DNA from 4 places in the Bradyrhizobium sp. CCGE-LA001 genome. Region 2 is predicted to be linked to each of the others. Evidence: predicted binding sites of a transcription regulator. Region 2 holds the regulator's gene; each other region holds the start of a gene.
The links. Region 2 encodes LexA, which represses DNA repair genes until DNA is damaged. Its sites were predicted from a motif close to TGTTCNNNNTGTGTTCNG; they were not measured.
Positions count from the first base shown of each region.

Region 1: BCCGELA001_RS00840 (YifB family Mg chelatase-like AAA ATPase) is a predicted target of LexA. The motif match lies at 2,400-2,417, and genes of this name have one in related genera.
Region 3: ruvC (crossover junction endodeoxyribonuclease RuvC) is a predicted target of LexA. The motif match lies at 3,403-3,420, and genes of this name have one in related genera.
Region 4: BCCGELA001_RS06550 (ribonuclease T2 family protein) is a predicted target of LexA. The motif match lies at 2,163-2,180, and genes of this name have one in related genera.

Region 1 covers NZ_CP013949.1:178,910-186,567, forward strand. The annotation lists gene BCCGELA001_RS00825 (AAA family ATPase) at 1-1,119, shown strand, start outside; gene BCCGELA001_RS00830 (tetratricopeptide repeat protein) at 1,141-1,920, opposite strand; gene BCCGELA001_RS00835 (PilZ domain-containing protein) at 2,002-2,247, opposite strand; gene BCCGELA001_RS00840 (YifB family Mg chelatase-like AAA ATPase) at 2,475-4,013, shown strand; gene BCCGELA001_RS00845 (hypothetical protein) at 4,113-4,580, shown strand; gene BCCGELA001_RS00850 (PAS domain-containing hybrid sensor histidine kinase/response regulator) at 4,705-6,933, shown strand; gene BCCGELA001_RS00855 (histidine phosphatase family protein) at 7,042-7,658, shown strand, end outside.
Region 2 covers NZ_CP013949.1:4,430,594-4,438,251, reverse strand. The annotation lists gene BCCGELA001_RS20545 (glutamine--tRNA ligase/YqeY domain fusion protein) at 1-508, shown strand, start outside; gene BCCGELA001_RS20540 (YybH family protein) at 518-904, shown strand; gene BCCGELA001_RS20535 (ComEC/Rec2 family competence protein) at 1,077-3,356, shown strand; gene BCCGELA001_RS20530 (GAF domain-containing protein) at 3,366-4,307, opposite strand; gene BCCGELA001_RS20525 (hypothetical protein) at 4,530-4,967, opposite strand; gene lexA (transcriptional repressor LexA) at 5,360-6,061, opposite strand; gene BCCGELA001_RS20515 (molybdopterin molybdotransferase MoeA) at 6,239-7,450, opposite strand.
Region 3 covers NZ_CP013949.1:7,106,320-7,113,977, forward strand. The annotation lists gene BCCGELA001_RS32415 (metallophosphoesterase) at 1-100, opposite strand, end outside; gene BCCGELA001_RS32420 (DUF6869 domain-containing protein) at 206-1,075, opposite strand; gene ruvB (Holliday junction branch migration DNA helicase RuvB) at 1,176-2,210, opposite strand; gene ruvA (Holliday junction branch migration protein RuvA) at 2,231-2,848, opposite strand; gene ruvC (crossover junction endodeoxyribonuclease RuvC) at 2,845-3,372, opposite strand; gene BCCGELA001_RS32440 (YebC/PmpR family DNA-binding transcriptional regulator) at 3,583-4,329, opposite strand; gene BCCGELA001_RS32445 (methyl-accepting chemotaxis protein) at 4,555-6,303, shown strand; gene BCCGELA001_RS32450 (methyl-accepting chemotaxis protein) at 6,412-7,658, shown strand, end outside.
Region 4 covers NZ_CP013949.1:1,357,426-1,365,083, reverse strand. The annotation lists gene BCCGELA001_RS06560 (hypothetical protein) at 752-1,492, shown strand; gene BCCGELA001_RS06555 (hypothetical protein) at 1,661-2,122, shown strand; gene BCCGELA001_RS06550 (ribonuclease T2 family protein) at 2,226-2,930, shown strand; gene BCCGELA001_RS06545 (23S rRNA (adenine(2030)-N(6))-methyltransferase RlmJ) at 3,088-3,948, shown strand; gene BCCGELA001_RS06540 (cold-shock protein) at 4,229-4,444, shown strand; gene BCCGELA001_RS06535 (outer membrane protein) at 4,510-5,130, opposite strand; gene uvrC (excinuclease ABC subunit UvrC) at 5,378-7,435, shown strand; gene pgsA (CDP-diacylglycerol--glycerol-3-phosphate 3-phosphatidyltransferase) at 7,533-7,658, shown strand, end outside.

The sequences.
Region 1 (7,658 bases), 3.6 Mb from region 2:
GACGGTGGCCTTGCCGCGGCGATCGAAGTCTATGAAACCATGCCGACGCCGAACGTGATCGTGATCGAATCCGACGGCACGCGCGACATCCTGGAAGGGCTCGACGACCTCGCCGGCGTGTGCGATCCCGGCACCCGCGTCGTCGTGATAGGCAATCCGAACGACACTGCGCCCTATCGCGAGCTGGTCCGCCGCGGCGTCAACGACTACGTGGTCGGGCCGGTCGAAACCCTCGATGTGGTCCGCTCGATCTGCAGCCTGTTCTCGGCATCCGAAGCCATCATCACCGGCCGCGTCATCGCTGTGGTCGGCGCCAAGGGCGGCGTCGGCGCGTCCACGGTCGCACACAACGTCGCCTGGACCATCGCCCGCGACCTCGCGCTCGATTCGGTGGTGATCGATCTCGACCTCGCCTTCGGCACCGCGAGCCTCGACTACAATCAGGACCCGGTGCAGGGCATCGCCAACGCGGTGCTGTCGCAGGACCGGCCGGACACCGCGCTGCTGGAGCGCCTGCTCGCCAAATGCACCGATCGGCTCAGCCTGTTGGCGGCGCCCGCGACGCTCGACCGCGTCTATGATTTCGGGGCCGAAGCCTTTGACGCCGTGTTCGACACGCTACGCATGACCACGCCCTGCATCGTGCTCGACGTTCCCCACCAATGGTCGGCATGGACGCGGCGCGCGCTGGTCAATGCCGATGACATCGTGATCGTGGCCGAGCCCGACCTCGCCAACTTACGCAACACCAAGAACATGCTGAGCGTGCTGAAGGCGGCGCGGCCGAACGACCGGCCGCCGCTGTACTGCCTCAACCAGGTCGGCATGCACAAGCGCGCCGAGATCGAGGTCAAGGCCTTCGCCAAGACGATGGAGAGCCAGCCGCTCGCAGTGATCCCGTTCGATTCGAAGCTGTTCTCGACCGCCGCCAACAACGGCCAGATGATCGCGGAGGTCGCCAAGAACCACCGCACCACCGCGCTATTCCAGACCATGGCGAACCGCCTCGCCGGTCGCGGCGAGGTGAAGCCGCCGAAGCGCTCGCTGCTCGGACCGCTGCTGAAGAAGCTGAAGGGCAAGTCGGGCCGCAGCTCCGCCCCGCATCGCAAAGCGTCGTAGGCGCACACCAGAAGAGGCGGACTACCTCTCCGCCCGCTGCTGCTTCTTGGCCAGCAGCTCGCGCAGCGCCGTGACCTTGGCCGCGGCCTGGTCCGGCGGCAAATCCGCTTTGACGAGGATTTCGGCCTCGGCCTGACGGCCCTGCAATCCCAGCACGAGTGCGAGATTGGCACGGATCCGCACATCGTTCTGATTGCGCTGATGGGCGCGGCCGAGCACCTGTTCGGCCCGCGGCAGATTGTTCTGGAGCATGTAGGACAGGCCGAGATTGGACAGAACCTGCGGCTCGTCGGGCACGATCTTCAGAGCGCTCGCATAATATTGCTGCGCCTCCTCGTTGCGGCCGAGTTGATCAAGCGCGGCGCCCTGCGCCGACAGGATGCGCCAGTCCGGATCCTCAGGCGAATGTGCGCGGCCGAGAACGTCGAAGGCCTGCTGGAAATTGCCGTTGTCGGCGAGCGCGCGGCCATAGCCGGCGAGCAGCGCCTTGTTTTGGGGAGAGTTGAGCACGGCCTGCTCCAGCACCGCGACCGCCTGCGCGCGCTGACCGGTGTCGCGCAGCGCCTTGCCATAGGCGAGCGCAATTGCGGGATCGCCGGGCTTGGCGCGGTAGCGCTCGCGCAGGGCGTCCAGGTCCGGCCTAGCGTCCGGCTTGGCCTCGGCCTTCGCTTCGGCTCTGGCGCCGAGCGATCCGGTCACGTCCTCGACGCCATTGGTCTGGCAGCCGCCAAGGGTGAGGACCACGAATGCAGAAAGCAGGAACTTCGCCGGAGCAAAGGCGGGAGACGAACGCTTGAACATACTCTGATCACTCGGGCGACTGATCAGAGATGCTGACCGATTAACGCTAAAGCCCGGTTAAGGAGGCGGGCCGAGCCGGCCTCAATCGACGAACTCGGCGCCGAACTCGCAGCCGATGCGCCAGCGCAGACGGCATTGGCGGGAATAATCGGGTGCGAAGATGATGGTGAATTGCGGCGGCACTTCCAAAAATTCCGCCACCACTTTCACGCCGCCGTCCGAAATATCCGTGATGGTGCAATCGCGCGGCAGCGAGCCCGCTCCCAAATGAATCTTGGCAAGCCGGCTGCACACCCGGCGTTCGCTTCTCCGGCGATTTGCAAGCATTTGAACTCTTCACCCGTTAGACCACGGCCCATCCCGCAGGCCTAGGAGTAGCGGACATTCGTTGGAATGTGCTGAGGGCGGAAGCTCGCATTCGAGGCGTAGTGTCCGCGTCGCGTTTACGACTGGTTAAGGGTTGGCTTGGCCCTCGGGGACGTTCCCGTATTGTTCTTGCGAAGCGCCGCGCGCCCTGCTACCCTCGATTGAGCAAAGGGCAGGCTGGTTCGAGCATGGTTCAGCGGGTTTCTACCGTCGCCTTCGAGGGGATCGAGGCCCGCGCGGTCGACGTGCAGGTGCAGGTCGCTCCTGGCCTGCCGGCCTTCGCCATCGTCGGCTTGCCGGACAAGGCGGTGTCAGAGGCGCGCGAGCGGGTCCGCTCGGCCCTGATCGCATCAGGACTGGCGCTGCCGGCGCGGCGGATCATCGTCAATCTGGCGCCGGCCGACCTGCCCAAGGAAGGCAGCCATTACGACCTTCCGATCGCGCTCGGGCTGATGGCGGCGATCGGCGCGATCCCGCCGGATGCGCTGACCGGTTTCACCGTGCTCGGCGAGCTCGGCCTCGATGGCTCGATCGCGCCGGTCGCAGGTGTCCTGCCCGCCGCGATCGGCGCCAATGCGCGCGAGGAGGGCCTGATCTGCCCTGCTGCCTGCGGTTCGGAAGCGGCCTGGGCGAGCCCGGACATCCAGATCATCGCAGCGAGCTCGCTGATCCAGATCGCCAACCATTTCAAGGGTACGCAGGTGCTGTCGCGGCCCTCGCCGAAGGTGCATGAGGCCGCCGCCTCCTCCCTCGACCTGCGCGACATCAAGGGCCAGGAGAGCGCCAAGCGGGCGCTGGAGATCGCGGCGGCCGGCGGGCATCACCTGCTGATGGTCGGCGCGCCCGGCGCCGGCAAATCGATGCTGGCCGCGCGCCTGCCCTCGATCCTGCCGCCGCTGTCGCCCGCAGAACTGCTCGAAGTCTCCATGATCGCGTCGGTGGCCGGCGAGATCGAAGGCGGCGCGCTGACGGCGCGGCGGCCGTTCCGCTCGCCGCATCATTCCGCCAGCATGGCCGCGCTCACCGGCGGCGGCATGCGCGCCAAGCCCGGCGAGATCTCGCTGGCGCACCAGGGCGTGCTGTTCCTCGACGAATTGCCGGAGTTCGATCCGCGCGTGTTGGATTCGCTGCGCCAGCCCTTGGAGAACGGCGAGGTCGCAGTGTCGCGCGCCAATCACCGCGTCACCTACCCTGCCCGCTTCATGCTGGTCGCTGCGATGAATCCCTGCCGCTGCGGCAACGCCTTCGAGCCCGGCTATGCCTGCAAGCGCGGCCGCATCGACCGCTGCACCGGCGACTATCAGGCGCGCATCTCAGGTCCCCTGATGGACCGCATCGACCTGCGCATCGAGGTGCCGGCGGTGACCGCGGCCGATCTGATCCTGCCGCCGCCGGCGGAAGGCTCGGCCGAGGTCGCCGCGCGCGTGGCGGCGGCGCGCGACATCCAGCTGGCGCGCTATGCCGATGCCGGCCTGCCCAAGGTCCGCACCAATGCCGAGGCGCCGGCCTCGGTGCTGGAAGAAATCGCCAAGCCCGATGCGCAGGGCGCCAAACTGTTGCGCGATGCCGCCGAGACCATGCGGCTGTCGGCCCGCGGCTATCACCGCGTGCTGAGGGTCGCGCGCACGCTGGCCGATCTCGACAAATCCGACAAGATCGGCCGGCTGCATCTCGCCGAGGCTTTGTCCTACCGCGCACTCGCGGAGGATGTGCGGCAGCTGGCGTGAACATTTGCGCGCATCAACCCGGCGGTAACGAGTTTCCTTTACGCTCTGCAAACCATAAGGCCCATCAGTTCCCGTACCGGGCCCGGCGAGTAGAGTGTCATGTTGCGTTTCAAGATCCTGGCCTCCGTTGTTCCCCTGTTGGCGGCAGCCGTGTTCGCCCGCGCCGAGATCGGATCGGTCTCGCATCCCTGCATCGCCTTCGGCGACACCTCGGTCGAGCTCACCTCCCTGTTCTGGACCGCCGGCACGCATGTCGCCTTCACCGAGAATCCCGCGCAGGCCACGGTGCGGGTTCAGGTCACCGACAATGCGGACGCTGCGGACTTCGTTGTCGTGGACGACGGCCCCGGCTCGGAAGCGGACAGCTGCCAGGCCGGTCCGTCGAGACGCCTGATCTCGATCGCCGCGCAGCCCGTCGACGGCGGCCAGGTGATCTATCTCTCCACCGACGGGCCGGCCGATTACCGCATCTATGTCCGCTCGAAGACGTTCTCGCAGCGCGAGGCAGCGGCGCTCATCGTCGGCGCCCGCGGCGGCCCCGGTCACTTCCAAGCCGCGTCGCTCTGAAGCTTTAACATCTCGTCAACCCTGTTTGGAGGCGGCGCCAGAGCCTCAAGCTGTTCGCAAGGTCGGGACGACATCGTCGCAGAGGGCGAGCGCGGGTTTCGGACAAGAGTCGGGGTCGGTGGTGATGGGTCGGACGTTCCGGATCAAGGTGCGCATGCGCCGCTTCAGGCGACAGCATCCGCGTATCGCCTTCGCGCTCCGCTCCTTCATGATCTTCATGGCGACGTTCGGCGCCGCCTATGGTTTTGTCTCCGGCAGCCGTTCCGAGAATTCCGGTTACGATCCGAATGCGTTTGCGATCGGCGCGAGCTTCCTCTTCGCGCTCGCCTGTCTCGGCCTTGCCACACTGAGCATGCGGCTGCGCTTCGTCAACAAGCGGCTGCGGACGCTGGCCGCCCATAACGAGGCGCTGATAGACCGCAATTGGGAGCTCAAGGAAGCCGAAGAGCGCGCCCGCAGCCTGTTCGAGCAGCAGGGCGATCTGATCGTGCTGCGCGACGCCGAGGGCCGCATCACCTTTGCCAACGACGCCTATTGCGCGCTGGCCGGAGAGACGCGCAGCTCGCTGATCGGCACGCGCTTCGATTTCGACGTGCTGGAACAGGGCGACAGCGCGCGCGAAAGCAACGGCACACGCATTCACGACCAGAGGATCGCAACCAAGCTCGGCGCGCGTTGGATCGCCTGGCGCGAGGGCTATGTCCGGCGCGACGCCGGACAGCCCGCCGAACTCCAGAGCGTCGGGCGCGACGTCACGGACCGCACCGAGACCGAACGCGCGCTGGCCGACGCGCGCGACCAGGCCGATGCCGCCAACCGCGCCAAGTCGCGCTTCCTCGCCATGGCCTCGCACGAAATCCGCACGCCCCTCAACGGCATTCTCGGCATGGGCGGCCTGTTGCTCGACACCACGCTGACGCCGGAGCAGGCGACCTACGCCAAGGCGGTGAAAACCTCGGGCGAGGCGCTGATGGCGCTGATCGAGGAGCTGCTCGACTATTCCAAGATCGAAGCCGGCAAGCTCGATCTCGAGCTGCGTCCCTTCGCTTTGTCCACGCTGATCGAGGAAATCACCGAGCTCCTGGCGCCGCGCGCGCAGGCCAAGAACCTCGAGATCGCCTCCTATATCGACGAGCGCCTGCCGCTCGAAGTGGTGGGCGATGCCGCGCGGCTCCGCCAGGTGCTGCTCAATCTCGCCGGCAACGCCATCAAGTTCACGGCTCACGGTGGCGTCGCGCTGATCGTCGAGCCCGGGATCTGGCCGAACGAGATCAGCGTCCTGGTCCGCGACACCGGCATCGGCATCGCGCCAGAAGCGCAGTCGCGCATCTTCCACGAATTCGAGCAGGCGGACGAGCGCGTCGCACGCACTTATGGCGGCACCGGGCTCGGCCTGTCCATCAGCGAGCGCATCGTCAAGCGCATGGGCGGACGGATCACGCTGGAGAGCGAGCCGGGCAAAGGCTCGACCTTCGAGGTCGCGGTGCCGCTTGCCCCTTCACAAACAGGGAGCGGGCAGGCGGCATTTCCAAGCCCCGATATCTTGGGCAAGCCGATCCTCCTCGTTGCCGACCGCATCGAAGCCTCGCTGATCGCCCGGCGCCTGGAGCGCTGGGGCGCCCAGACCTGCATGGTTGCGGATGCCGCGGTCGCGGAAGCCCTGCTGCCGGAACGCGCATGGCACGCGGTGCTGGTCGATCGGGCGATCGGTCCCGCCATCGCCGACCGTCTCAGCGAAGCGGCGCGGACGCATGCGATCCAGCGCCTGGTGCTGCTGACGTCGAGCTCGCGCCACGAGACGTTTTCGCCGGCCTTCACCGGCTTCCTGATGAAACCGCTGCGCGCGGCCTCGCTCGCCGCACGCCTGTCGATGACGCCGGAGGTCGCCTCGCCCGATCTGGCGCCGGAGCCGTCGGCCGGATCCACGGTGAATGCTGCGCCCGCAAAGGGCCTGTCGATCCTCGTCGCCGAAGACAATGAGATCAATGCGCTTCTGATGCGCTCGCTGCTGACGAAGCTCGGCCATCGCGTCGTCATCGCAATCCACGGCGAGGCCGCGCTGGAATCCTGGCTCGCCGCGTCATCGGCCGGTGCGCCCTATGATCTCGTGCTGATGGACATCCAGATGCCGCAGCTCGACGGCATCGAGACGACAAAGCGCATCCGCGCCCATGAGGCGGCTACGGGTCGCCAGCGCACGCCGATCCTGGCGCTCACTGCCAACACGCTGGTCGAGGATCGTTACGCCTGCTTCGAGGCGGGAATGAACGGCTTCCTGATCAAGCCGCTCGATCGGGAGAAACTGGACGAGGCACTGGCCGGCCTCGCCGCGTCCCGACACATGGCCGTCTGATCAAGAGTCCCAAGGGAACCCCGCCGTGCGGCCAATCGACAATTGAAATCGGTCCCGTTGCACGTCACCATATTCGGGGGCGTTTTTTTGCAACGAAGGACTTTGCGCATGAACGTGCTTTGCCGCCTCGCACTCATTGTTCTCTTCGCTGGAATTTCCCGGCACGCCGCGGCCGATACGCGGGAACTCATCACATCGCTCAAGCAGGGCGGTTACGTGCTGATCTTCCGTCACACCGCGACTGACGACAGCCAAAAGGATGTTTTTCCTTTCAAGTTCGATGACATGAGCGCGCAGCGCCAGCTCAGCGAGAAGGGCAGGGACATGGCGCGTCAGATCGGGGCGGCGCTCAAGGATCTCACGATCCCGATCGGCGATATCTACACCAGCCGGCTGAACCGCGCGGTCGAGGCCGGCAAGCTGATCTCGGGACGAGACGTCAAGCCGGTCGATGCGCTGACGGACAGCAGCAATGCCAGTGCGTCGGGAATGGCGAACCCGACGGGTGCCAACGCGAAGGCGGGCCAGGCCGTGCGTCAGCTCGTCGATGCGCCGCCGAAGACAGGCACCAACACCGTCCTGGTCACCCACAAGACCAACATCGCCGACGCCTTCGGCAAGGAGGCCGGCGACGTGCAGGAGGGCGAAGCCTTCGTCTACAAGGCCAGCAGCTCCGGCTCCGCTACCTTTGCAGGCCGCATCAAGCTCGCCGACTGGGGCGCGAA
Region 2 (7,658 bases):
TATCGAGCAGGACGACTTCATGGAGAACCCGCCGAAGAAGTTCTTCCGCCTGTCGCCCGGCAACGAGGTGCGGCTGCGCTATGCCTATTTCGTCAAATGCACCGGCGTGATCAAGAACGACGCGGGCGAGGTGGTGGAGCTACGCTGCACCTACGACCCCGCAACCAAGGGCGGCAACGCGCCCGATGGCCGCAAGGTCAAGGCGACCATGCACTGGCTGCCGGCGGCGGCATCGAAGCCGGCGGAGATCCGCATCTACAACCAGCTGTTCTCCAATCCGAGCCCGGACGCTTCGAACTTTGCGGCCGATCTCAATCCGAACTCGCTCGAGATCCTGTCCGACGCGCGGATCGAGGCTTCCGTTGCGGAGAGCAATTCCACCGAGCCGATGCAGTTCGAGCGCCAGGGCTATTTCGTGCGCGACAAGGACTCGACGTCGGGCAAACCGGTGTTCTCGCGGACGATCGGCTTGCGCGACACGTTCGCCAAGGAAGTCGCCAAGGGCTAGGGGACAGTAATGAGCAGCGAAGCCGACAACATCGTTTCAGCCATCATCGCGAAATGGTGCGCCGGCTTCGCAAGGCTCGACGCTGCGGCGCTGTCGTCGCTGTATTCGAAGAACGCGTTCTTCTTCGGCTCCAATCCCAAGCTCTATCGGGGCCGGGACGGCGTTGCCGATTACTTCAACGGCCTGCCGCGCTGGCGCAAGCCAAGCGCGACCTTCTCCGAGGTGTACGCAGCGCAAGCAGGCCCTGATCTGATCAACATCGGCGCCACCATCACCTTCGATCTTGCCGGCGAACGTCCCGATCTGGTCGTCAAGATGAGCTGGGTCATCACCCGCGAGGACGGCGAGTGGAAAATCGTCAATCACCACGCCTCGTCGAAGGCGCCGCTGATCTGACGCGAGACGATACGACATCGTCATTCGGACTGTCGGCCAAGGCCTCGGTGGCCTTGCCCAGAGTCAAAGTAAAGTAGGGCGCTGCACCGACTGTTCCTGATCCGTACCCTATTCGCACATCCGCACGGTCCGGTAGCCTCTGCACCTGTCGCGTATCGTAAGGTGCAGGGGAATGGCGGAGCCGGTCCGGCCAATACGCTCCCAGGGAGTTGCCGGGACGTGGCCGCTCGGCCGCGCCACGCCGGCTGGCGGCCTTGCACCTGTTGGCTTTGGCCTCTGGCCCGCGATCGTCGAGACATTGCGCGGCTGGGCCCGCGCGGAAGCCGGTCCGGGGCGCCTGCTGCCGTGGGTGCCCGTCGCCTTCGGGGGCGGCATCGCGCTCTATTTCGCCGCCGATCATGAGCCGGTGCTCTGGGTCGTCGCGGCGACGGCTGCCGCGCTCATGCTCGGCGCGGTGCTGCTCCGGCGCAGCCGGCTGTTCGCCCCCGCGATCATGATCGCAGCGCTCGCTGCCGGCTTTGCCATCGCGACCTGGAAGACGGCGCGCGTTGCTCATCCCGTGCTGGCCAAGCCGCTCTATTCGGTGTCGCTCTCGGGTTTCGTGGAAGCACGCGACATCCGCGAGCGCACGGACCGTTTCGTGCTGCGCGTCACCGCGATGGAGGCGCAGCGCAGCGACGTCAAGCTGGAGCGCGTGCGTCTGTCGGTGCGCAAGGGGACGGCGCCGGAAGTCGGCAGCTTCGTGCAGCTGAAGGCGCGGCTGATGCCGCCGATCTCGCCGGTGCGGCCCGGCAGCTACGACTTCTCCCGGGACATGTATTTTCAAGGCATCGGCGCCTCCGGCTTCGTGATGGGAACGATCGCGGCGTCGATGCCGCCGGAGGCCGGCGGCTTGCGGTTGCGCTATGCGGCGTTCATGCAGGGCCTGCGCGATGCGATCGATGCGCGCATCCGCGCGACGCTCGAGGGCGACAATCGCGCGATCGCAACGGCGCTGCTCACCGGACGGCGTGATGCCATCAGCGCGCCCGTCAACGACGCCATGTTTGTCTCGGGGCTGGGCCATGTGCTGTCGATCTCCGGCTACCACATGGCGGTCGTCGCCGGCGTCGTGTTCTTCGCAGTGCGCGCGCTGCTGGCGTTGATCCCAGGGCTGGCGGCTGGCTTTGCCATCAAGAAATGGTCGGCAGCCGCCGCGCTGGTCGCGGCCGCGTTTTATTTGCTGCTGTCGGGTGCGGAGGTCGCCACGCAAAGGTCGTTCTTCATGACGGCGGTGGTGTTGATCGCGGTCATGGTCGACCGCCGCGCTATCACCTTCCGCACGCTGGCAGTGGCCGCACTCATCGTGCTCGCGGTCGCGCCCGAAGCGCTGGTGCATCCGAGTTTTCAAATGTCCTTTGCCGCAACGCTCGGGCTCGTGGCGCTGGTGCAGATCGGCATGCCGAACCTGTTTGCCTCGCCCGAACATTCGGCAACGGCGCGTGTCGCGCTGTGGGGCGGCCGCGAGATCGCGATGCTGTTCCTGGCCTCGCTGATCGCGGGGCTCGCGACGACGCCCTATGCTGCCTTCCACTTCCATCGTGTCACGCCTTACGGCGTGCTCGCCAATCTCGGCGCGATGCCGGTGGTCTCGGCACTGGTGATGCCGGCGGGGCTGCTGGGACTGATTGCAGCGCCCTTCGGGCTCGACGGCGTGTTCTGGTGGCTGATGGGGATCGGTATCGACTGGATGGTCGCGGTGTCGCGCTGGGTGGCGGCTCTGCCGGGCGCAGTCGGCCGCATTCCAGCTTTCGGCATCGCGCCGTTGATGGCGGCAAGCCTCGGCATCATCATGATGGGGCTGTTGCGAACGCCCTTGCGCTGGTCCGGTGGCCTGGTGCTGCTGGTGTCCCTCACCTGGGGCCTGTCGGTGCGCCAGCCCGATATCCTGATTGCCGGGGACGGCACGAGCGTCGCGGTGCGGGGCAAGGACGGGCAGCTGCACGTGATCCGAGCGAGCAAGGACAGCTTTCTGCTGAAGGAGTGGCTGGCGGCCGACGCCGATCCGCGCGACGCCGCAACCAATTCGCTGGCCGATGGTGTGTCATGCGACGAAACCGGCTGCGTGACGCCGCTCGCCGACGGGCGGCTGGTCGCGCTGTCCCTGCGCGTCGACGGTCTTGCCGATGATTGCAGCCGCGCCGCGCTGGTGGTGACGGCGCGGCCAGCACCCTCCGGCTGCGCGGCCATGGTGGTCGACCGTCCGCGCCTTGCAAGCCAGGGCGCGCTGGCGCTGACGCAGCGTGGCGACGGGTTTTCGGTTCAGACCGTGAGGGCCAGAGGCACAAGCCGGCCCTGGTTGCCGGCCGGCGCCGGCGAGGGCGATTTCGACGGCAGCCTTGTTCCGAAGACGGCAGCGCCCCGGAGCCGGGACGCAACGCCGGCAGAGACCGACCTGCAGGCTGACGATTGAGCAGATGCGCTACAGATACCAAGCCAGCACGGCGTCTAGACCGGCGCTGCCGATGACCGGCAGGGCCACCATCTGGCTTAGCCCGGCTGCGCGGGCCTCTGCAGCCGCGATCGAGCCGTCATGTGCGAGATCATCGCTAATCGCGGGCATGCCCGTGGCCCAGGCGCCCCCGATGCTCCCGTCGCTCCTGGCGATTGATGTCGTCGCATAGAGTTCGGCAAGGTCGGTTTGCGCGCTGCAATCGCCGGCGCGGAAGACCAGCGCAGAGCGAGCCTCGTTCGGGACCCAGATCTCGAAGCGCCGTGCGATCGGGGTGGCCTGTGCGGAGAGGAAGGTCAGCACCCAGCTCTGGTCGGCGCCGGTGCGGTAGGGCACGCCGACGCCGAGATTGATCCCGATTTCGGCGGCTTCTTCCCAGCGCAGAAAACTCTTGGCGTTGTGCAGGTCCTTGATGATCAGCGGCAGGCCGGCCTTCCAGGTGCGTCCCGGCAGGCCGAAGCCGCGCGGGAATCTGGTGTGGCGGGAGTTGAATTCGAACATGTCGGCGGTGCCATAGTAACCGTCGACAAGCCGCATCTCGTGGGAGACATCGGGGTCGTTGTGCCAGAGCTCGAGCGCCCCGACATGCGCTTCGTCATCGCCGCAGAACAGCACCATCACGGCCTGCAGGAATTCGCCGGCGAAGACCGGCACCGCGACGCCGCATGTGAGGCCCGCTGCGAGCGCCTGATCGGTCCGCTTGAAGTAGGAGTTGGCGAATTTGGTGAGGATCACCGGATGGCCGCTGGCCCACGCTTTGCCGGGCAACCCCTCGTCATAACCGAAGCGCAGATCCTCACTCACGGCTTTGAATGCGGACAGCCCTTCACCGTAGAGGCCGCCGCCGAATTCCAGCCGCATGCGCGTGCGATCGGGCACCCAGAGTTCGACGACGCGAATGAAGGCTTTCATCGACCATGTCCGCTGTGTCAGGTCCCGACAGCATCGGTCATTTGACGGTCGAGCGGACGTTCAAAATTCAGGCAGGGCGGCCCAAACTTCGTGCGCAGAGGCGAAGGGCACTCGGTCGGCTGGTTGGATGTCGCGAGCGCCAAACCGCTCCATGTCGCCGGCCGCGGCCGGCGAATGGCAATTTCAATTCTGGTCTCCGACCTGGACGGCCGGGACGGCGCATCAGCCGATCGGCAGGCGGGGCGTTGGGCTCGGGCGGCTGTCTGCGATGATCTGCGGCTTGTGCTCGCGCTCGCTGACCGGCTGCGTCACGGGCAGTTGCAGCACCGTTGCGCGCTGGCCTTCGACGAGCTGCGTCACCAGCACGTATTTGCCATCAGGAAATTCGATCGCGTCGTGATGGCGATCGGGAATGTGCGGATCGATCTTGCCGAACTTGCCGACGCGGGAGTTGATGGTGCGCGTCCAGATCCAGCGATTGTCGTAACGGACGTTGTCGGCGAAGGCGAGCTCCGTTCCCGGCAGCAGGCAGACGGCCACGGTCGGATCTGCCGCGGAAGCAAAGCCGCGCGTCGAGGTGCCGCGGAACGTCGTGGAGACGATCGTCTCGCCAACTTCGGCGGGACGCGATGCAACGGCATGCAGGCTGTAGTCACACATCGGGTGCTCCTCATGCGAAGATAGCAACCCGCGCCTCTTTCGGAGGCGCAAGCCTCTATCAGAGTGGAAGCATGTAACGCTCTGCTCGGTTGTAGGCGAATCTGCGGCTGGCGTTCGCGAGACGCGATCACATTATCTTTTTCAGATTCACTAGGAACAAAGCTCATTTCAGCGCATTCGGGGACCACGAACGCCTGTGGCCGCGAGCGGTGAGGCATCCTTGTCTGCTCGATCTTTCGAGCTCAGACGCGATGAGCGCTTGGCCGCGACACGCAGAGTGTGTCGTGCTGAATGAGGGCCGGACAATCTGCGCAAGACCGGAAAGACTGCCCAGCCGGAGCGGACGCATCCGCTCCAATCGGGATCATCGGTATCGAATGACCGCCGGGCGGTCAGTACTTGCGGTACAGCCCGATCAGCTTGCCCTGAATCTTCACCCGGTTGGGCGGCAGGATGCGCACCTCATAGGCGGCGTTGGCGGGCTCGAGCGCGATCGAGGCACCGCGGCGGCGGAAGCGCTTGAGCGTCGCTTCCTCGTCGTCGATCAGCGCCACGACGATGTCGCCGGTATCGGCGCTCTCGTTGCGCTGGATCAGCGCCATGTCGCCGTCGAGGATGCCGGCCTCGACCATCGAATCGCCGCGCACTTCGAGCGCATAATGTTCGCCGGAGCCGAGCATGTCCGGCGGGACGCTGATGGTGTGACTGCGGGTCTGCAGCGCCTCGATCGGCGTGCCGGCTGCGATGCGGCCCATCACGGGCACGGCAACCGGACGCTCACCCTCGTCCGCGGGCGGGCTGGAGCTCGCACGGATCTTGCCGAGATTGCCCTCGATCACGCTCGGCGTGAAGCCGCGGCGGTTGCCGGCAGCGGCCTGGAGCTCGGGCAGCTTGATCACCTCGATGGCGCGGGCGCGGTTGGGCAGGCGGCGGATGAAGCCGCGCTCCTCGAGCGCGGTGATCAGGCGATGGATGCCTGACTTCGAGCGCAGGTCGAGCGCATCCTTCATCTCGTCGAAGGAGGGCGGCACGCCGCTTTCCTTCAGACGTTCGCTGATGAACCGCAGAAGCTCGTATTGTTTGCGCGTTAACATCTCGACCAAAGTCCCCCGGTTGATGTCGTTCGATTCCGAGACGCTGTATTGGAGCGGCGAACCGCTACATCCTCGAAACAAATCATGAACGGACACTATATGTTCGATACATGTTCCGCAACTGCTTAATTTACCGTGAACGCCGCAAAGTTCGCGGAACGCGTGTGGGGGATGCGTTCAGGCGGGCAGGCGCAGCACCTCGCAAGGCGTGCCGGCTTCGGCCCTGGGGGCGAACGGCGCGCGCACGAGAAGTGCCTGTGCCGCAGCAAGATTTGCAAGCAGCGAGGAATCCTGGTGGTTGACGGGAATAGCGACGAGCGCGCCGTCATCGCGCTCCTCCAGCCTCGCGCGAAGATAATCCGCGCGCATGTCGTTTGCGCCGACGTCCTTGCCGAGCACGGCGCGCTCGTGGCGATGATGAATCTCGGATCGGCCCGACAGGGCGCGAATCAACGGCACCATGAACAGGAAGGCGCAGACATAGGACGAAACCGGATTGCCAGGCAGGCCGATCACGCGCATCGCCCCCAGGCGTCCGTGCATCATCGGCTTGCCCGGGCGCATTGCGATCTTCCAGAACGCCATCGCGATGCCTTCGTCGCGAAGGGCTTGCTGCACCAGATCGTGGTCGCCGACAGAGGCTCCGCCTGTCGTGACCAGGATGTCGGCGCCGCTCTCGCGCGCGCGGCGGATGCCGGCGGCGGTGGACCCGAGCGTGTCGGCGGCAATGCCGAGGTCGATGGTCTCGGCGCCCTCGCTGCGGGCGAGCGCGTGCAGGGCATAGCCGTTGGAATAGACGATCTGGCCGTGGCCGGGCGTGGAGCCCGGAAACACAAGCTCGTCGCCGGTGGCGAGGATCGCGACCTTCGGACGACGGCAAACGGGAAGCTGTGGGTAATTCATGGCGGCGGCGAGCGCGAGATCGCGCTCGGTGAGGCGGGCCCCCTTGCGCAGCAGCACGTCGCCCTCGGAGAAGTCGACGCCTGCGGGGCGAATGTGCCGCCCTGTAATGGCGGCTTCCTTGACCGTCACGTGCTTGCCGTCGACGACGGTGTCCTCCTGAATCACGACCGCGTCGGCACCGGCGGGAATGACGCCGCCGGTGAAGATCCGCACCGCTTCACCGGTACCAACGGATGCGGCAAATGGCCGGCCTGCTGCAACCTCGCCGATGACCGTGAGCTTGGAATTGATCTCTGCCGCATCGGCCGCGCGCACGGCATAGCCATCCATCGCCGACATGGCTTCCGGCGGCTGCGTGCGCCGCGCTGCGACGTCGCGGGCGAGCACGCGGTGGAAGGCCGCATCGAGTGCGGCCATCTCGTCAGGCAGCGGCTCGGCACCCGCCAGCACCGCGGCAAGCGCGTCGGAAACCGGCATCAGGGCCACGGGTGAACTCCGCAACAAATCAAAGGACACGATCGGTAAGGTTCTAGCCCAGTGAGAGGATCGACGCAAAAGAGGTCTCAATGGAGTGAGAAAGACGCGCTTCCTTTCGGCGCAACTTGGGCTTATCTTTTGTCGATGACAAAATTGCTCGAAAAGGCTCTTCACGCCGTGCGGCAGCTTCCTGCCGATGATCAGGACGAGATCGCGC
Region 3 (7,658 bases), 2.7 Mb from region 2:
GCCGCAGCACCGGCTCGACGGCGACGCCATAGGCGGCGGTCGAGATGCCGAGGGCGGACAGGCCGCCGATGGAGCGGATGAGATGACGGCGCGTGATCATGGAAGCCCGTTTCTGATGCAGCCTCTCGATGCGATCCGATTGGAGCGGAATTGGGGTGCGCCCGTGCAGGCCGTCAGCATCCTCGTGCAGAAGCCTGCACAAACATTACCAGCGGCTCTCGCCGATCAGCGCATCCAGACGCGCCTTCAATTCGTCGGGCGCGCGATAATACCAGACACCGCCGAGCAGCTCGCGAAAGCGTTCGTTGACACGCGCCTCGCGCTCGATGCGGTCGATCGTTGCAGCGTTGATCACGTCTTCGAGGGGTCCCGCGGCCAGCAGCGACAGCAGCACGGGATTGGCCTCGATCTTCAGGACTTCCAGGACGAGGTCGATCAATCCGTCGGGATCCTCTTCGCGCAGATCGCGCTCGAAATCCATGATCGCAAACAGATTGTCGTCCTGGTCGCGATCGGACTTGGAATATTGCTCGACCCAGGCACGGGCGAGCGCAGCGGCCGACAGGCTGGCGCAATCGAGCGGCTCGCGCGGCGTGCGCTGGGCCAGATGGTCGGCCTGCCAGGCCTTGCCGTCGGCATGCTCTACAATGCGCGCCATCAAGGGATCGTCCGGGGCGCCATGCACGCCGCCGAGCAGCCAACGCAACCGATCGTTGCGCATGGCTTCGTGCTCGATGCGGTCGATCACCGCCTCGCCATGCGCATAGAGCAGCGAGAGCAGGAACTTGTCGTTGAGCTGCATCACGGTCGGCTTGTCGGCCTCGGTCCCGAGCACCTCCAGCACGAGATCGAGCGCCTGTTGCGGGCGGCGCTGCGGCAGACGATCGAAATAGAGTTTCAGGGCCCAGACGCTGCCGACCTGGTCACGCCGGCTGACGCGCTGGAGCGCGCACCACATCGATGCCAGCTCACCGATCGGCATTGGATCCAGGAACGCCTCGGTCTCGTCAGGCGTGCGCAACTGCGGCGCGGCAACGATGACCTCGAGCAGCCCGGTGTCGTCCGTCAGCCCCATTTCTTCCAGCTCCAATCCGTATGCGTGAGCGGCGAAGCGAGTGCGCCGCATGTTCGGATTAGTGATGGGATTGAAGCGGTGGGTTCACCGGTTGCGGCAGTCAGTCATCCTCGGACGAATCCGTGCCGAACAACCCGAACTGGGCTGGATCGCGATTCGGCTCGGCCAGCCCGAGATGGCGGAAGGCGTGCGACGTCAGCAGCCGGCCGCGCGGGGTGCGCTGGAGATAGCCGCACTGGATCAGATAGGGCTCGATGATGTCCTCGATCGCATCGCGCGGTTCCGACAAGGCCGCAGCCATGGTCTCGACGCCGACCGGGCCGCCGCCATAGTTGAGCGCGATGGTGGTGAGATAGCGGCGGTCCATGGCGTCGAGCCCCGCGGCATCGACCTCGAGCGCGCTCAGCGCATGATCGGCAATCTTGCGGTCGATCTTGTCGGCATCGGCCGCCGAGGCGAAGTCGCGCACGCGGCGGAGCAGACGGCCGGCGATGCGCGGCGTGCCGCGGGCGCGGCGCGCGATCTCGTTGGCGCCATCGGCGCTCATGCCGACATTGAGCACGCGCGCGCCGCGGCTGACGATGCTCTCCAATTCCTCGATCGTGTAGAAATTCAGCCGCACCGGAATGCCGAAGCGGTCGCGCAGCGGATTGGTGAGCAGGCCCGCGCGCGTGGTGGCGCCGACGAGCGTGAACTTCGACAGTTCGATCTTCACCGAGCGCGCCGCGGGGCCCTCGCCGATGATGAGGTCGAGCTGAAAATCCTCCATCGCGGGATAGAGCACCTCTTCCACCGCCGGGCTGAGGCGATGGATCTCGTCGATGAAGAGCACGTCGCGCTCTTCGAGATTGGTGAGGAGCGCGGCAAGATCGCCGGCCTTGGCAATCACCGGCCCCGACGTGGCGCGGAAGCCGACGCCGAGCTCCTTGGCCACGATCTGCGCCAGCGTGGTCTTGCCGAGGCCGGGGGGACCTACGAACAGCACGTGATCCAGCGCCTCGCCGCGCTTGCGCGCCGCTTCGATGAAGATCGACAGGTTCTTGCGCGCCTGCGCCTGGCCGACGAAATCGGACAACGACTGCGGACGCAGCGCGGTGTCGCCGACATCGTCGCTGCGGCGCTCGGGCGAAACCATGCGGTTGACCTTTGGATCGCTCACTTCGCGAGCTCCTTCAGGCCGAGGCGGATCAACTGCGCCGTCTCGGCGCCTTCACCCGCACTGCGCGAGGCCGATGCGATCGCCGCGGCCGCCTGCGGCTGGCCGTAGCCGAGATTGACCAGCGCGGAGATCGCATCCGCCACGGGGCGCGGCGCGCGTTGGTCGTCGACGGCCCCGGCGAGATGCACGACGGCCGGATCGACATTGGCAAAGGCCGGCGCCTTGTCCTTCAATTCGGTGACGATGCGCTCGGCGACCTTGGGGCCGACGCCGGGCGTGCGCGCCACCGCGGCCTTATCACGCAGCGCGATGGCGTTGGCGAGATCGGAAGGCTGCAGCGTGCCGAGCACGGCGAGCGCGACCTTGGCACCGACGCCCTGCACGGTCTGGAGCAGGCGAAACCATTCGCGCTCCTGATCGGTGCGGAAGCCGAACAGTTTTATTTGATCCTCGCGGACGTAAGTCTCGATCGACAGCACGGCCGCCTCGCCCGGCGAGGGCAGGTGCTGCAATGTGCGCGAGGAGCAATGCACCTGATAGCCGACGCCGCCGACGTCGAGGATGACGAAATCCTCGCCGTATGAATCGATAAGGCCCTTGAGCTTGCCGATCATATCCCCACCACCTTCAGGCGCAGCGCGGTGCTCTGGCGGTGATGGGCGTGGGTGATGGCGATGGCGAGCGCGTCGGCGGCGTCCGCCGACGGCGGCTCGGCCTTGGGCAGCAAGATTTTCAGCATCGTCGCGATCTGTTGCTTGTCGGCGTGACCGGCGCCGACCACGGTCTTCTTGACCTGGTTCGGCGCGTATTCGGCGACGGAGATGCCGAACATTGCGGGCGCCAGCATGGCGACGCCGCGGGCCTGGCCGAGCTTCAGCGTCGCGACGCCGTCCTTGTTGACGAAGGTCTGCTCGACTGCGGCTTCCATCGGCTGGTGATGCGACAGAACGGCGGCAAGCCCCTCATGGATCGCGAGCAGCCGGCTCGCCAGCGGCAGATCGTCCGGCGGCTCCACCGAGCCGCAGGCGACGTAGATCAAGCGATTGCCCTCGGCCTCGATCACGCCCCAGCCGGTGCGGCGCAGGCCGGGGTCGATGCCGATGATGCGGACGGGGCCACGAATCGGGAGCGCAGTCATGGGCCAGTGATAGCGGCTGGCTGGACCGAGGGAAACAGAAACAGAACGGAAGTAACAGGGGAAAGGCGGTCTCGTGCCCCGGGCGCGACGCAGCACGAAGTGATGGGTCGCAGAACCAGGGCCCATACTCCCGCGGCGCGTGAAGCACCATGGGTCCCGGCTCTGCGCAGCAGCGTTTCACGCTGCAGCGCGTCCGGGACACGAGCGGCATCAGCCGCCCATCTTCGCGACCAGCGCGTCCGATATCTCGAAATTGGCGTAGACCTGCTGCACGTCGTCGTGGTCGTTGAGCAGGTCCATCAGCTTCAAGAGCTTCTCGCCGGTCTCGTCGTCGACCGCGACGGTGTTCTGCGGCTTCCAGATCAGCGCGGCCTTCCGGGGCTCGCCAAACTTGGCTTCCAGCGCCTTGGCGACGTCGCGATAGCCTTCGGTCGAGGCATAGATCTCGTGGCCGCCCTCGCCGGAGACGACGTCGTCGGCACCGGCCTCGATCGCGGCATCCAGCACCGCGTCGTCGGAGGCGACGCTGCGGTCGTATTCGATGATGCCGGTGCGGTCGAACATGAACGACACCGAGCCGGTTTCACCCAGATTGCCGCCGGACTTGGTGAAGAAGGAGCGGATGTCGGAGGCGGCGCGGTTGCGGTTGTCGGTCAGCGCCTCGACGATGACGGCGACGCCGCCAGGGCCGTAGCCTTCATAGCGGATCTCGTCATAGTTCTCGCCGTCGCTGCCGAGCGCCTTCTTGATGGCGCGCTCGATATTGTCCTTCGGCATGTTCTCCTGGCGCGCGGCGATCACGGCGGCGCGCAGGCGCGGGTTCATGGCGGGGTCGGGGGTGCCGAGCTTGGCCGCGACGGTGATTTCCCGCGCCAGCTTGCCGAACAGCTTCGACTTCTGCGCATCCTGCCGCCCCTTGCGGTGCATGATGTTCTTGAATTGGGAATGTCCGGCCATGCGTGGTCTCTTGAATGGTCTTCGGTCTGGTTCGCCGATGGGGTGGGGAAGCGCGGCCTTATAGGCCGCCAACCCACCGGAATCAAAGGGACTCTGGTGCCCTAAGGTAGCACCGTAGAGGTAGCCGCCGTATTGGCCCGTGCCTAGAGGTGGGGCATCGTTAACCCTGATTTCATTCCGGCCTGCGAAAATAGCGTCCGCCCGTTCCCCGACAAGAGAGACGTGATGGCGTTCGGACTATTTCGGAAGCGTCTGCCTGACATGGCTGCGCCTGCGGCAGCACCGCAGGCCGCGCAGCCGGTGGCCAATTCCGAGCCCGCCCCGGCGGCCGAAGCCGATTCCGCCAGGGAAATCCTGGAATTGCTGGAACTCGAACTGGGCGCGATGATTCGCCAGCTCGAGCGCGCCGCCAATTCCGTGGCCGGGGGCGCCGATGCGACTGCCACCACGCTGGCCGCCATTCGCGACCGCACCGACGCCCTGACCGGCCGCACCAATGCCGCGCAATCGACCGCATCCACCTTCGCCCATGCCGCCGACAAATTCACCCAGTCGGCGCTGGGGATCGGCGCGCAGGTCCGCGAGGCCGGCAAGCTCGCCGACGAGGCCAGCGCCGCCGCACAGGAAGCCCGTGCCAATGTCGACCGCCTGCGCGAATCCTCCGCCGCGATCGGCAATGTCGTCAATCTGATCGCGCAGATCGCGCGGCAGACGACGCTGCTCGCGCTGAACTCGACCATCGAGGCCGCACGCGCGGGCGCTGCCGGCAAGGGCTTTGCCGTCGTCGCCACCGAGGTCAAGGCCCTCGCAGTGCAGACGCAAGGCGCGACCGAAGAGATCACCAGGAAGATCGACGCGCTGCAGCGCGACGCCGCCGGCTCCGCGGACGCCGTGCACCGCATCTCGCAGGCGATCGAGGCGATCCGCCCGGTGTTCGAGACCGTCAACGGCGCGGTTGCCGAGCAGAACGCCACCACCAGCGAAGTGTCCGGCAACGCCGCCAGCGCCTCCGAGTTCATCGTCTCGGTCGGCGAGAGCGCTGCCGAGATCGATGCCGCGACCAAGGCAGCCGAGAGCCACGGCGAGAACGTCGCCAGCGCCGGCAAGGCCGTCACCACCTTCGCCCAGAAGCTGAAATCACGCTGCGCCGTGCTGCTCCGCCAAAGCGAGCACGACGACCGCCGCAAGACCGAGCGCCTGCCCTGCCATCTCAAGCTCGAGACCGCACGCGGCGTGCTGCCGGTCTATGAAATCGCGATGGACGGCGTGCTGATCGGCGGCGCCGATGCCGGCCGGCTTGCATCCCAAGCCGTGATCGAAGGCACGCTCGAACATGTCGGCGCCTGCCGGCTGCGCGTGGTCGAGCAAACCAAGGCCGGCGCGCGCGCGCAATTCGTCAGCCCCGACGCGGCACTCCGCGAGAAGATCGAAGACAGGCTCTGGTCGATCCATGAGGAGAATACCGAGTTCGTCACCCGCGCCATGGAAGCGGGCAACGCGCTGACCAAGATCTTCGAGCAGGCCGTCGCGCGCGGCGAGGTCAAGCTCGACGATCTCTTCGATACCGATTACGCGGAAATTGCCGGGACCAATCCGCAGCAATATCGCACGAGATATCTGGACTGGGCCGACCGCGCGCTGCCGCCCTTCCAGGAGGCCTTCTTGGCGAAGGACCCGCGCATGGCGTTCTGCGCCATGGTCGACCGCAACGGCTTCCTGCCGGTGCACAACAAGATCTATTCGCATCCGCAGCGGCCGGGCGATGTCGCCTGGAACACGGCCAACAGCCGCAACCGGCGCATATTCAACGATCCGGCGGGGTTGGCGGCTGGGCGCAACCTGCGCTCGTACCTGGTCCAGAGCTATGCGCGCGACATGGGCAACGGAAACACCGTGATGATGCGGGAGATCGACATCCCGATCCGCGTGCAGGGCCGGCACTGGGGCGGATTCCGCACGGCCTACAAACTGTAGTGCACGCTCAGGCAAGACGGCGGCGACGAATCATCCTCTAAACTCGAATCGGAATGGAAATGCCGCCGTGAGCCGGCGAACGGCTCTGACTGGAGGATTCATCGAAACATGTCCGTCGCACAACTTGCAGTCATGGACACCGGCTCGAACCGGACGCTGGCCGAGCGGCTGATCGACCAGCTCGCCGATCGCATCGGCGGGCTCGGCGTGGAACTCGCCGATATCGCCGGCAACGTCCAGGAAGTGGCAAACCGCGTCTCGAACCAGTCGGAGCGGTTCCATCATCTCCAGAAGACGGCCGAGACCATGGTCACGGCCAACCATGACATCGCCAATGCATCGCAGGCGGTGCAGACGACGACGTCCGCCGCGGTCGGCGAGATCGCGCAGTCGCGCAGCGCCGTCGATACCGCGGTCAGCCACATCTCCGAGCTCGTCGCAGCCGTTGAGCGCATCGAAGCGCGCCTGAGCGCCGTCGGCTCGGCGCTGGCGCAGGTCGCGAAAGTGTCTGGTTCAATCGAGGCGATCGCCAAGCAGACCAATCTGCTGGCGCTGAACGCGACGATCGAAGCGGCGCGCGCCGGCAATGCCGGCCGCGGCTTCGCCGTGGTCGCAAGCGAAGTGAAGAACCTCGCGGAAGCCACCCGCCAGGCCACGCATCAGATCTCCGACACCGTGCGCGATCTCGATGGCCAGATCGAGAGCCTGATCGGCGAAAGCAGCGACGCCTCGCAGCGCGCCAAGACCGCCGGCGAAGGCGCCCAGCAGATCTCGGGCATCATCTCGCGGGTCCAGCAGGGCTTTGCCTCCGTGGAGGCGGAGATCGACAGCGTCGCGCGGGCGGCGACCTCCAATCTCGGGCATTGCGACACCGTCATCAGCGAGCTCAACGAGCTCGCCAAGGGCGTCGATCTGTCCTCGCGCGATCTCAAGAGCGCCGATCAGCGCGTGACGAAGCTGCTCGACACGTCCGAAGGCCTGATCGCGCTGATTGCCGACAGCGGCGTGGAGACGTCGGACGCACCGCTGATCCGCGTCGTCGTCGAGACCGCCAAGCGGATCTCGGCCGAGTTCGAAGCCGCGATCGATCGCGGCGAGGTCACGCTCGACCAGCTGATGGACGAGAGGTATCGCGAAATTCCCGGCACCGATCCCAAACAATACCTCACCAATTACGTCGACTTCACCGACCGCGTGCTGCCTGCGATCCAGGACCCGATTCAGAAATCCGATCCCCGCATCGTGTTCTGCGTCGCCTGGGCCAAGGGCGGCTATCTGCCGACCCACAATCCGAACTACCGCCTGCCGCAGGGCAAGGACCCGGTCTGGAACAACGCCAATTGCCGCAACCGCCG
Region 4 (7,658 bases), 3.1 Mb from region 2:
ACGCTTCTCGACCTGTGGCGATCATCCGTGTCGCTCATCAGCCGATGCCGCCGAGCGAGGATAGACCGCCGTCGTGCGGTGGTCTGCGATCAGGTTGCGACGAGGCGGGCGTGAAGTGCCCTTCCACAGGTGGGGAGATCACTGCCTGTGGATTGGGCGAAGGGCAAGCCCAAGCCGTGCGTTGCCCCCTTGCAGTCGTTTGCCATCTATCGTTTCCCGAGGTTACGCTGTGCAACCGCTGGGACGCACGATGGATATTGCCGAGATCGACGCCTTTATTGCCGAGCAGAAGACCCTTCAAGACCTTGAGGGGGCCTCACCCCAATGGGAGCCCGGTTACCCGGGGAGCTATCGGCCATCTGGAACATCGCGGATTCGGTCGGGATCGTCCGGGCGCAGTTTCGCTTTCGTTGCCCCATTAACAAACCCCAATTTCCCAGCATCTCGCTGATTTATAAGGGAAGTCTGATCACGCGGCTCGACCTAGTCCCTCAAGACGAGTGCAAGCCCAATCCCCCTGATGCTGGCATCTATGGACTGCCGCCACGCGTTTGCGGACCCCACTGGCATCCTTGGGCGTTTAACCGTAGTTATGTAGAGAGCGCGGGGTTCGGCCGCATCCCCGGGAACCGCTTCCGCCACAGGTGCGAAAGCTCCCTCAGGCGATGCTTTGGCTAGCAGACCGTGTTAACTTGTCGATAGCGCCTGATCAGCGACATTTCGATGTCCCGCCACAGGGTGAGCTGTTCCCGTGAGCAATGCCTGCGACGATATCAGGGCGGCACTTTCCGCCTTTGAGATGTGCACCGAGACCGAGCACGGTTCGCGGGTGACGACGCATTGCCTGTATCCTTCTTTTGACCCCGTGAACGTATTCGTCGTGAGGTTCGGGGGCGGCTTTCGAGTCCACGATGGCGGCGGCGCCGCCCGATCGGCTTGGACCCATGGGCGGGACGATAATCTGATCTCGCGGATGTTGACCAAGCAAGTGCAACTATACCGGCTCCAGCTTTCCAACAACGCGCTCACCGTCGAGGTTCGGAGCGTTGACTGGTTGGGATCGGCAATTCTCGCCGTCGCCAATGCGTCAGCCGCTGCCGCGCATGCCGCTGTTGACCGGATGATGACCGCGACGGAAACCGTGCTGAAAGACAAAATCCTGCGGGTCCTGAAAGAGACGGTGCCCCCGACAACCATCGCGGTTGACTATGAGGTTGCGGGCCAGAGCAAGCGGCACAAGTTCGACTTCGCCGTGACGGAGTTCGATGGCAGCATGCTGTTGCTCAACGAGGTCGCCCCGCATCACATCTCGGTCTCCTCCAAGTACGTGGCTTTCTCGGACCTCGTTCACCGGGAAGACGTAAGGACGGACAGATGGGCCGTGCATGATAAAGGTCTCGACCCCAGCGACGTCTCCCTGCTTCTGCAAGTGGCGGAGATTGTGCCCATGCAGGCTCTCTCGGGCGGCCTCAAGCGGCTCATGCTCCAATAGGCCAAGTCACGACCGCATCGACCGCAGGCTGGTCGATCTCAGGCCGCCGCCTTCCAGCGCCCGAGGCAAACGAGGTTTCCTCTCTGGTGTGATATCCCTGCACTTGACCTCCCCCGGCCTTCGCGGCACCGTCCGGTTTCCGCAAGACTTCAACCGTCTGGACTGATCATGCGCGCCCCGTCCCTGAAATCGATCCGCTTTGCCGCTCTGCTCGGCCTCATGTTCGGGGCGCTGTCGCTCGGCGAGGCCAGGGCCGCCAATCCGCTGGAGCTGAATTTCTGGCTCAGCGGACCGCGCTACGACGGCGCCGTGGCCGATTGCGACCGGGCGCTGCCGACGATCGCCACCCAGTTCTGGGAAAAGGAAAGCACGTTCTGGAATTCCTCGCTGAAGATTACCGGCTTCTCCGCCGTTCGCGAGGTCGCATTCCGCCCCTGGCAGTCCGACAACATTCCGCGCCGGTACTGCACTGGCGAGGCGATGCTCAATGACGGCAAGGTGCGCAAGGTGCACTTCTCGGTGATCGAGGATGGCGGCTTTGCCGGCTATGGCAATGGTGTCGAATGGTGCGTTGTCGGCGTCGACCGCAACTGGGCCTACAATCCGGCCTGCCGGGCCGCAAAGCCCTGATCTGACCGATCCGGCCGCTAAGCGACGGTCGCATCAATTTTGTTCTTGAAATGTTCCTGTCGCCTGCTAGGCTCCTCGCACAGTCTAGTTGAGGGGCGTCGTCATGTTTCATTCCAGATTGCATTCGTTCTCCCGGCTGGTGATCTCGCTGACCTTGTCCCTGCTCGTTGTCGCTGGCCTCGGCTCGTTCGCAGGTGACGCAAGAGCCCAGGACAAGCGGCAGAACGCGCCGGGCGAGTTCGATTTCTATGTGCTGGCGCTGTCATGGTCGCCCTCCTTCTGCGAGGAAGCTGCCGAGCGCGGCGGCCGCTCGCACATGCAGTGCGGCGGTCGCCCCTACGCCTTCGTGGTGCACGGGCTGTGGCCTCAATATGAAAACGGCTTCCCCGAATATTGCCAGCGGCCGGCACCTCGGCTGAACCGCAGCATCGTCTCCTCGATGCTCGACCTGATGCCGGCGCCGGGCCTGATCTTCAACGAATGGGACAAGCACGGCACCTGCTCCGGGCTCGAGGGCCGCGGCTATTTCGAGACGATCCGCAAAGCGCGCGCCGCGATCAAGATTCCGGCCGAATATCTCGATTTGTCGCAGGCCAAGACGGTGGCGCCGGCGGAGGTCGAGGAGGCCTTCGTCAAGGCCAATCCCGGCCTGAGCAATGCCGCCGTCTCGGTCACCTGCAACCGGACACGGCTCTCCGAGGTCCGCATCTGCCTCAGCAAGGACCTGCAATTCCGCGCCTGCGACGAGCTCGAGCGCCGCGCCTGCCGCCGCGATCAGGTGACGATGCCGCCGATCAGGGGCGGGTAGTTCGTTCCTCCAGCCTCCGTCATGGCGAGGAGCCCGCGACAAAATTGCGAAGCAATTTTGCGCTGGCGACGAAACTTCCGCCGATAGATTCTGGATTGCTTCGCTGCGCTCGCAATGACAAGGGGTAGGATAGCGCCAGACAACGCAGTCCTGTCCCATGAATTACCGCCACGCCTTCCACGCCGGCAGCTTCACCGATGTCATCAAGCACATCGTGCTGGCGCGCATCCTCACTTACTTGCAGGATAAGCCGGCGGCGTTCCGCGTCCTCGACACCCATGCCGGCGCCGGCCTCTACGACCTCGACAGCGACGAGGCCCGCCGCGGCGGCGAATGGCTGACCGGCATTGCGCGGCTGATGCAGGCGCGGCTGTCGAACGAGACTGCGGCGCTGACCAAGCCCTATCTCGACATCGTCCGTGCCTTCAATCCGAAGGGCGAGCTTAGGGCTTATCCGGGTTCGCCGCTGATCGCGCGCGGCCTGCTCCGGCCGCAGGACCGTCTCGTCGCCTGCGAGCTCGAGCCGAAGGCGCGCAAGGCATTGATCGACGTGCTGCGCCGCGACGAACAGGCTCGCGTGGTCGATCTCGACGGCTGGACGGCGCTGCCGGCCTTCGTGCCGCCGAAAGAGCGGCGCGGGCTCGTGCTGATCGACCCGCCGTTCGAGGCCAAGGACGAGTTCGAGCGGCTCGGCGAAGCCTTCGCGGCGGCCTTCGCGAAATGGCCGACCGGTATCTACGTAATCTGGTATCCGGCCAAGAACCGCCGCGCCACCGACACGCTGGTGCAAACCGTGGCGCAGCTCGCAGCCGCAGCAAAGCCGCCCGGAAAATGCCTGCGCCTCGAATTCAGCGTCGCACCGCAAGCAGACAGCACCGCCCTCACCTCCACGGGCCTTCTGATCGTCAACCCGCCCTACACGCTGCACGGCGAGCTCAAGACGATCCTGCCCGAGCTCGAAATGCCGCTCGGCCAGGGCGGCGCTGCCAGATTCCGATTGGAGGTGCCCAAGCCTTGAAGCCAAGCCTTGAAGCCAAAGCCGTAACACTCCGGCATTCTTGGGAAAAATATGCAGGAGCGGTAGTCAATCTGCAGCGAACCGTATTATGCTGTTTCCGTGACTGGCTTTACGTTCCGCTTCCGCGAATGGTTGCGGCGGAGTGAAGGCCTAAGAAAGATCCGGCCGGACCGACGAGGTCCGCCCAAGGATGGCCAGCTCTCCCGGGCTTCGTAAGGCCCGGTCATGTCGAGACGTGAGTCTGCGTCGCGACGGAGGAGCAATGAGGGGGAGTTTCCCGATGGCCATGACGGGAACGGTCAAGTTTTTCAACGGCGAGCGCGGCTACGGTTTCATCAAGCCGGACGACGGTGGTCGTGACGTCTTCGTACATATTACAGCTGTTGAGCGGGCGGGACTGAAGGATCTTGCCGAAGGACAGCGCATTACATTCGAAGTCGAACCGGACAAGAAGGGCAAGGGACCCAAAGCGGTCAATTTGGTGATTCTGTCCTAGCCTGACGAAAAAAATCCCGGCCGCGAGCGGCCGGGAGTCTGGTCCGGTATTTTCTTCTTCAGCTATCAGAAACGATAGTTCACGCCTGCGCGTACAACGCTGGCGCTATAGCCGTTTGACACGCCCGTAATTGCGAACTGGCTGGTCGACAGATCGAAGTAGAGATATTCGAGCTTGGCGCTCCAGTTCGACGTCAGGCCAACTTCCGCGCCGGCACCGATGGTCCAGCCAACGGTGGTGTGAGATTCCGTCCAGCCGAAGGTCTGCGCGCGCAACTCGCCGAAGGCGAGGCCGGCGGTGCCGTAGAACAGCACGTTGTTGAAGGAATAGCCGGCGCGGCCGCGCAGAGTGCCGAACCACGGATTGGAGAACTTCCACGGCGCGAAGGTATCGTCGGCACCCGCGGCCTGGATGTCGCCTTCGACGCCGAACACGAACGGGCCGTTCTGGAAGTTGTAACCGGCCTGCACGCCGCCGACGAAGCCCGAGGGTTTGACCGGACTGTTGCTGACGGACCCCCACTCGTAGCCGATGTTGCCGCCGAGATAAGGACCGGCCCAGCTATACGCATTGAGCGGCTGATTGACGGTATAGGGCGCACGCTGCCCATAGAGATCGGCGGCCCCTGCCGAAGCTGTCCAGCCGGCTGCAACCAACGCGGCTGCGCCCACAACGAGCCTCTTCATCACACACTCCAACGCAACTGCCGTCCCCGCGATGCCCGCGCCGCCGCGCGAGGCCAGACCGCATGGTTACGGAACCACCACTTTTTCGCGTAAGATTTATCGAGAGTTTTAAGTTAAAGGGCTGTTAAGCGGGGTTACCGCGCTGTTAACAGGCTTAAGCAAGCGTTACCGGGAACTGCGCCGCCATCCTGTGCGTGCGCCACGGCCGGAACTTCAAATCGGCACCCCCAGCGCCTAAATTCACACCATGGTTCACGATTCCCCTGACAATCCGGACGACGCAGGCGTGCGCAAGCCCGTGCGCGCCACGGCGTCAGACGTCCCGGCCGATGCCCCCCCGGACTTCGATCCCGCCACCTCCGCCGGCGACGACGAGGACGATGCGCGTCTGCCCGACATTCTGGAAGAGAGCGGCGCCGTCGGTGAGGGCCCGCTGGCGACCGGTCATGAGGCGATCGAGCGCGCGGTCAGGCTCGCGCCCACCTCACCCGGCGTCTATCGCATGCTCAATGCGAATGCCGACGTGCTCTATGTCGGCAAGGCCAAGAACGTCAAAAAGCGGCTGTCCAATTACGCGCGCCAGAGTGCGCCGCAGCCGGCGCGCATCCTGCGCATGATCGCCGCCACGGTGACCGTGGAGATCGTCTCGACCAACACCGAGACCGAAGCGCTGCTGCTGGAAGCCAACCTCATCAAGCAGCTGCGGCCGCGCTTCAACGTGCAGCTGCGCGACGACAAGTCGTTTCCCTACATCCTGATCACCGGCGACCATTGGGCGCCGCAGATCCTCAAGCACCGCGGCGCGCAGACTCGGCCGGGCCGCTATTTCGGCCCGTTCGCCTCGGCGGGCGCGGTGAACCGGACCATCACCGCGCTTCAGCGGGCCTTCCTGATCCGCTCCTGCACCGATTCTTTCTTCGAGAGCCGCACCCGGCCGTGCCTGCTCTACCAGATCCGCCGCTGCGCCGGCCCCTGCACGCGCGAGATCGACTTTGGCGGCTATACGACGCTGGTGCGCGAGGCGACCGACTTCCTGTCCGGAAGGAGCCATGCGGTGAAGCAGGAGCTTGCCGGCGAAATGGAGAAGGCATCCGGCGAACTCGAGTTCGAGCGTGCGGCGCTTTACCGCGACCGCCTCGCTGCGCTGTCGGCGATCCAGTCGCAGCAGGGCATCAATCCGCGCACGGTCGAGGAAGCCGACGTGTTCGCCATCCACCAGGAAGGCGGCTTCTCCTGCGTCGAGGTGTTCTTCTTCCGCACCGGACAGAACTGGGGCAACCGCGCCTATTTTCCGCGGGCGGAGAAGACGTACACGCCGGAGGAAGTGCTGGGGTCCTTCCTCGCCCAATTCTACGACGACAAGCCGCCGCCGAAGAACATCCTGCTCTCGCACGAGATCGAGGAATGCGAGCTGCTCGCCAATGCGCTGTCGATCAAGGCCGGCCGCAAGGTCGAGGTCACCGCGCCCAAGCGCGGCGAGAAGAAGGAGCTCGTCGCTCACGCACTGACCAATGCGCGCGAGGCGCTGGGCCGCAAGCTCGCGGACACCGCGACGCAGAGCCGCCTGCTGGAAGCCATCGCTGCGACGTTGAACCTGCCGCATGCGCCCAAGCGCATCGAGGTCTACGACAACAGCCACATCCAAGGCACCAACGCGGTCGGCGCCATGATCGTCGCCGGCCCCGATGGGTTCGTGAAGAACCAGTACCGCAAGTTCAACATCAAGTCGGAAGGGATCACGCCCGGCGACGACTTCGCCATGATGCGCGAGGTGCTGGAGCGCCGCTTCAAACGCCTGATCAACCCGCCCGAGGAAGGGGCGACCAAAGCCAAGGACGACGACTTCCCGCAATGGCCCGACCTCGTCATCATCGACGGCGGTCGCGGCCAGCTCAACGCCGTGCGCGAGATCTTTGCAAATCTCGGCCTGACCCAGGTGTCGCTGATGTCGGTCGCCAAGGGCCCGGACCGGGATGCCGGCCGCGAGACCCTGTTCATGCCGGAGCGCGAGGCCATCAAGCTGGAGCCGCGCGATCCCGTGCTCTATTTCATCCAGCGGCTGCGCGACGAGGCCCACCGCTTCGTCATCGGCTCGCACCGCAAGCTGCGCAAGAAGGACATCCGCGAGGCCGGTTTGCAGGAGATTCCGGGCATCGGCCCGTCACGCAAACGTGCCTTGCTGCACCATTTCGGAACCCTGAAGGAGATCGAACGGGCCTCGATCGCCGATCTCGGCAAGGTTCCGGGGGTGAGCGCCGAGAGCGCGCGCAGAATTTTCGAGTATTTCCATCCCCAGCCGGGATGAACTAAAGGGGGACCGCAGTCATATGATCGTCGTGACCGCACCTCATTTGGGGCGCGGGACGGTTGACGTTCAGGCAGCAGCGGTATTGGTAGATCGGATGAACATCGCCACCACACGAGGGACGACCAGCCGCGCGATGTCCCTCCCCAACATCCTGACCTATGGCCGGATCGCCGCGATCCCAGTCGTGGTCGGATGCATCTATGCGCAGTCGATTCTGGAT